2 linked regions of the Pseudorhizobium banfieldiae genome follow. The protein of the gene in region 1 interacts with the protein of each later gene in a pairwise test. Links are inferred from orthologs where the notes say so. Each region holds a gene or a part of one and is shown in the gene's direction. Other genes may lie near its edges.

Region 1 (2,799 bases):
TTGACACCAGGGCGGAGGCGACCTTTGCCGATCTCATCCGCCAGCACCTGGCCCGTGGCGGCATTCTTCTCGCCGCAACCCACCAGCCGCTCGGTATCGAGGGGATGCAGGAACTGCGGATGACGGGGTTTGCCGGTGTGGCAGAGGAGTTCGCGGCATGATGTCCCTGCTGCTCCGCGACCTGAAGCTGTCCGTGCGTGCCGGCGGCGGCGCCCTGATCGGCGTCCTCTTCTTCATGACCGTCGTCGCGGTCATTCCGTTCGGGGTTGGCCCCGACCTCAACCTGCTCTCCCGCATCGGCCCGGCCATTGTCTGGATCGGGGCGCTCCTCGCGGCGCTGCTCGGGCTCGACCGCCTCTTCCAGACGGAGCGGGACGACGGCTCGCTCGACCTGATCCTGATGCAGGAGCACCCGCTGGTGCTCACCGTGCTGGTCAAGTGCCTCGCCCACTGGCTGGCCAACAGCCTGCCGCTGGTGATCGCCTCGCCGCTTCTCGGCCTGTTCATGAACATGAGTGAAGTCGCCATCGGCGCGGTCGCCGTGACTTTACTCGTCGGCACGCCTGCCCTCACCTTTATCGGCGCCGTGGGAGCCGCGGTCGCGGTAAGCCTGCCGAGGGGCGGTCTGCTGGTATCGATCCTCGTTCTGCCGCTCGCCATACCGGTGCTGATCTTCGGCGTCAGTGCATCCTATGCGGCGGTCCAGGACCCTGCCCCGTTTATGCCGCCATTCCTGATATTATTAGCGATCACGATGTTTTTCGCAGTTATCGGCCCGCTCGGTGCATCGCTTGCTTTGCGCAACGCGAGCGATTGACTAGGATCAAGCCCGAAAGCGCCGTTTCTGCCTAGAAAGAACCCATGACCGAAAGCCTCGCCATCACAAAGTTCAGCGACCTCGCCAACCCGACCCGCTTCCTGAATTTGTCGGGGCGGATCCTGCCTTGGCTGGGCTGTCTGACCGCCGGCCTCTTCGCGGTCGGCCTCTATCTCAGCTTCACGACCGAAGGCGACTACCAGCAGGGCGAGACCGTGCGCATCATGTACGTGCACGTCCCGGCAGCATGGCTGTCGATGATGTGCTACACGGTGATGGCGCTTTCGGCCATCGGCACGCTGGTCTGGCGTCATCCGCTTGCCGATGTCAGCCACAAGGCCGCCGCCCCGCTCGGCGCAGCCTTCACGCTGATCGCGCTCGCGACCGGATCGCTCTGGGGTAAGCCCATGTGGGGCACGTGGTGGGTCTGGGACGCGCGGCTGACTTCGGTCTTCGTGCTTTTCCTGATGTATCTCGGCCTGATTGCGCTGAACCGGGCGATGGACGACCCGTCGAAGGCCGCACGGGTCAGCGCCGTGCTCATTCTCGTCGGCTTCGTGAATATCCCGGTCATCAAGTTCTCGGTCGAGTGGTGGAACACGCTGCACCAGCCGGCGAGCGTCGTGCGGCTGGATGGCCCGACGATCGATCCGGAATTCCTGATCCCGCTGCTGGTGATGGCGTTCGCCTTTACCTTCCTCTTCTTCACGCTGCACCTCATGGCGATGCGAAACGAGATCTGGCGCCGCCGGATCACGGCGCAACGACGCATGGCGGCGCGCATGGCGAGCCGGGAGAGCTGAGATGGGCCACGATTTCTACATCGCAGTATCTTATGGCGTCTCGGGCTTGATCATCGCGCTCATGCTCGGTTGGATATGGCTGGACGGGCGTGCCCGACAGCGGGAGCTTGCGGAACTGGAAGCCTCCGGCATCCGGCGGCGCTCCTCTGCACCCGTCAAGGATGGCGCCGCATGACCAGCGAGATCGACAAAGCACCCGCCCGCCGGCGCGGCATCGGCCGGTATCTCTTGGCGCTCATACCGCTGGCCGTCTTCGCGGGCTTTGCCCTCGTCGCGGGCAAGATGCTCTACGACCAGGACGTCAACGGCCGCGACATTTCCGCCATTCCCTCCGCGCTGATCGGCCAGAAGGCGCCATCACTGGCCCTGCCGGCTCTCGAAGGTTCGAACACGCCAGCGCTTACGGATGCGGCGATCGACGGCAAGCTGACACTCGTTAACGTCTTCGCCTCCTGGTGTGTCCCCTGCCGGCAGGAGCATCCTTTCTTGAAGGAATTGGCGAAGGACGAACGGCTGACGGTGGTCGGCATCAACTACAAGGACCGCAACGACAACGCGCTGCGCTTCCTCGGCGAGCTCGGCAATCCCTATGATGCGATCGGCGTCGATCCGAACGGCAAGGCCGCCATCGACTGGGGTGTCTACGGCATTCCGGAAAGCTATCTTGTCGGGACGGACGGGACCATCCTCTACAAGAAGGTCGGTCCGTTTGACGAACGCAGCCTGACGCAGGAACTGCTGCCGGCCATCGAGAAAGCCGCCTCCGGAACCTGAAATGTCAGCCCAGCGCCGCCTGCCACTCGCGCACCGCATCGAGCGGCCAGAGCAGCATCAGCACGTTGAGAGTCAGGTTGTCGCGAATGATCCAGCCGGTCAGGAGTTCGAAGCCGATGGCAATCGCAACCGTTAGCCAGACTGGCAGACGCGAAGCGGCCAGGAAGCCGATCGTCATGAAGACGGTATCCATCGCCGAATTGAGGATGCTGTCGCCGCTGTAGCCGAGCGCCATGGTGGCGGTGCGGTAGCGGTCGATCACCATCGGCGTGTTTTCCAGCACCTCCCATGCCGCCTCGATCAGCACCGCGAACGAAAGCCGCGCCGTCAGCGGCGCCCGGCGGAACAGCAGCCAAGCGAGGCCGTAGAACAGGAAGCCGTGTATGATGTGGGACGGCGTGTACC
Region 2 (3,051 bases), 2.5 Mb from region 1 along the record:
AATCGCGCTACGGGTGCATCAGGGGCACAAGCAACTTGCGGCCAAACGCCTCAAATCTGTGTCATGACCGGCTTTGCCGTTGGAAAGGCAGCCCGGTTCCAGTATTTGGACCATTATGTTCTTGTGGATCATCCTCGCTGTCCTGACCGCCGCCGTCGCGGCCGTCCTGCTCGTCACGCTGGCGCGCGGCGCCAAATCCGAAATTCCCGATCGCGCCGGAGAGATCGCCGTCTATAGAGATCAGATGGCCGAACTCGAGCGCGATCGCGAGCAGGGCCTGATCTCCGCGGAAGAGGCCGAGTATGCGAAGGCCGAGATCGGCCGCCGGCTGTTGTCGGCTGCCGGAGAGGCGGAGAGCCAGAGCGAAGCTCCCGCCGGCCGTACCGGCCTGACCGCAACAGGCGCAGCGGTGACCCTTCTCGTCCCCGCCGTGGGACTGTCCCTCTATCTGTTGCTCGGCAATCCGCAGCTCCCGGACCAGCCGCTTGCCGCCCGACTTGAGAATCCCGGCCAGAACATGGCCTTGCTGGTCGCCAAGGCCGAACGGCACCTGGCCGAGAACCCGAAGGACGGTGCGGGCTGGGACCTGCTGGCGCCGATCTACTTCAAGGCCAGGCGGCTGGGCGATGCGGAACTCGCATTCCGCAATGCCATGCGGCTGCTTGGGACCAGCCCGGAGCGGCTTGACGGGCTGGGGGAGACCCTCGTTGCCGCCAATGACGGCATCGTCACCGAGGATGCGCGCCTCGCCTTCGAGGAGAGCCTGCGCCTTCAGCCGGACAATCCCCGCGCCCGCTTCTATGTCGGTCTCGGCCTGGAGCAGGCCGGCCGCCGCGACGAGGCACGCGCGGCCTTCGAGGCGATTGCCAAAGCTTCTCCGCCCGACGCGCCTTGGATGGACCTGATCCGGCAGCATATCGCGGCGACCGGCGGTACGCCCCCGCAGGCGGCGGAAGCGACGAACGGGCCATCCGCGGACGACATGGCTGCGGCGGGCCAGATGTCCGAAGGCGATCGCCAGAACATGATCCGCGGCATGGTGGAGAGCCTCGCGGCCCGCCTGCAGGACGATCCGAACAACCTGGAAGGCTGGCTCCGGCTGGTGCGGTCCTATTCCGTGCTCGGCGACAAAGAAAAGGCCGAGGAAGCGCTTAAGAGCGGCTTGAAGACATTCCCGGCGGAAGGCAGCGAGGGGCAGCAACTGATTGCGCTTGCCCGCGAGGTTGGCCTGGCCGTCGAAGGAGCGACGCAATGACACGCAAACAGAAACGTCTCACCATCATCGCCGGCGGCATGAGCTTCATCCTCGCCGCCGTCCTCCTGGTCATGTTCGCCTTCAGCCAGTCGGTCGCCTATTTCTATATGCCGGCAGATCTCGCCACCACGGAGGTTTCTCCGGGCACGCGCATCCGCCTTGGCGGCCTGGTGGCCGAGGGATCGGTCAAGCGTGGTGCGGGTTCTACGGTAAGCTTCTCGGTAACCGACGGCTCGAACACGGTGCCGGTCAGCTATACGGGCATCCTGCCCGACCTGTTCCGCGAGGGACAGGGCGTGGTGACCGAAGGCGCGTTCGACGCTGCGACCCACTCCTTCGTTGCGGATTCTGTGCTGGCCAAGCATGATGAGAACTACATGCCGAAGGAAGTGGCCGACCGCCTGAAGGAGCAGGGGGTCTGGCAGCACGGCGGGGAGGCGGCGACGCAATGATCATCGAAGTCGGACATTATGCGCTCGTCCTTGCGCTCGCCACCGCGCTGATCGTGTCGATCCTGCCGTTGATCGGCGCGCGCCGCAACGATGCGGCGATGATGGCGCTGGCGCCGGTCGGTTCGATCCTGATGTTCCTGCTGGTGCTGTTCTCCTTCTCGGCTCTGACCTGGGCCTATGCGGCCTCCGACTTTTCGGTGAAGAACGTTTGGGAGAATTCCCACTCGATGATGCCGTTGGTCTACAAGTTCTCCGGCGTCTGGGGCAACCACGAAGGCTCGATGCTGCTCTGGCTGCTGATCCTGGTCTTTTTCAGCGCCCTCGTCGCCTTCTTCGGGCGCAACCTCCCCGACACGCTGCATGCCAATGTGCTGGCGGTGCAGGGCTGGATCGCTACCGCCTTCACGCTGTTCATCCTGCTGACATCCAATCCTTTCGCCCGCCTCAGTCCGGCGCCTGCCGAAGGCCAGGACCTTAACCCGATCCTCCAGGACCCGGGACTGGCGGTGCATCCGCCGCTCCTCTATCTCGGCTATGTAGGCTTTTCCGTCTGCTTCTCCTTCGCGGTCGCGGCCTTGATCGAGGGCCGTATCGATGCGGCCTGGGCGCGCTGGGTGCGTCCGTGGACGCTGGCTGCTTGGACCTTCCTGACTGCCGGCATCGCGATGGGCTCCTACTGGGCCTATTACGAACTCGGCTGGGGCGGCTGGTGGTTCTGGGACCCGGTCGAAAACGCCTCCTTCATGCCCTGGCTCGCCGGCACCGCGCTTCTGCACTCGGCGCTGGTGATGGAGAAACGCGAGGCGCTGAAAATCTGGACCGTGCTGCTGGCGATCATGACCTTCTCGCTGTCGCTGCTCGGCACCTTCCTTGTCCGCTCGGGTGTGCTGACCTCGGTTCACGCCTTTGCCACGGACCCCACGCGCGGCATCTTCATCCTGGCAATCCTCATGCTGTTCATTGGCGGTGCCTTTGCGCTCTTCGCCTGGCGGGCACCGATGCTGAAGTCCGGTGGCCTTTTCGCGCCGATCTCTCGCGAAGGTTCGCTCGTCCTCAACAACCTGATCCTGACGGTCGCAACGGCGACGGTCCTGATCGGAACGCTTTATCCGCTGGTGCTGGAAACGCTGACCGGCGAGAAGATTTCGGTCGGGGCGCCATTCTTCAACATGACCTTCGGGCTGCTGATGATCCCGCTGCTGATCGCCGTTCCGTTCGGGCCGATGCTCGCCTGGAAGCGGGGCGACCTGCTCGCCGCACTGCAGCGCCTCTACGTCGCCGCCGGACTGGCGCTGGTGGCAGGCCTGACCCTCTACTACATCGAGAACGGCGGCCCGGTGATGG

The links. Proteins that work in one complex are often made in the same cells at the same time.
Region 2: the proteins of NT26_RS16875 (region 1) and ccmE interact in binary tests that used the Escherichia coli proteins (3 or more experiments, as listed by UniProt). The link is inferred for Pseudorhizobium banfieldiae from one-to-one orthologs.

Annotation. Positions count from the first base shown.
Region 1 is NZ_FO082820.1:3,465,262-3,468,060, forward strand. Bases 14-2,740 are described here. They hold NT26_RS16875 (heme ABC transporter permease), read left to right. Parts: upstream 14-861; coding sequence 862-1,620; downstream 1,621-2,740. Other genes in these bases: ccmA (heme ABC exporter ATP-binding protein CcmA), read left to right, coding at 14-161; ccmB (heme exporter protein CcmB), read left to right, coding at 158-817; ccmD (heme exporter protein CcmD), read left to right, coding at 1,622-1,795; NT26_RS16885 (DsbE family thiol:disulfide interchange protein), read left to right, coding at 1,792-2,394; NT26_RS16890 (DUF2585 domain-containing protein), read right to left, coding at 2,399-2,740. Also shown: more of ccmA, read left to right, coding at 1-13; more of NT26_RS16890, read right to left, coding at 2,741-2,799. UniProt on the Escherichia coli protein: Required for the export of heme to the periplasm for the biogenesis of c-type cytochromes.
Region 2 is NZ_FO082820.1:923,153-926,203, forward strand. What follows is about bases 1-2,979. They hold ccmE (cytochrome c maturation protein CcmE), read left to right. Parts: upstream 1-1,251; coding sequence 1,252-1,707; downstream 1,708-2,979. Other genes in these bases: ccmI (c-type cytochrome biogenesis protein CcmI), read left to right, coding at 116-1,255; NT26_RS04475 (heme lyase CcmF/NrfE family subunit), read left to right, coding at 1,704-2,979. Outside these bases: more of NT26_RS04475, read left to right, coding at 2,980-3,051. UniProt on the Escherichia coli protein: Heme chaperone required for the biogenesis of c-type cytochromes. Transiently binds heme delivered by CcmC and transfers the heme to apo-cytochromes in a process facilitated by CcmF and CcmH.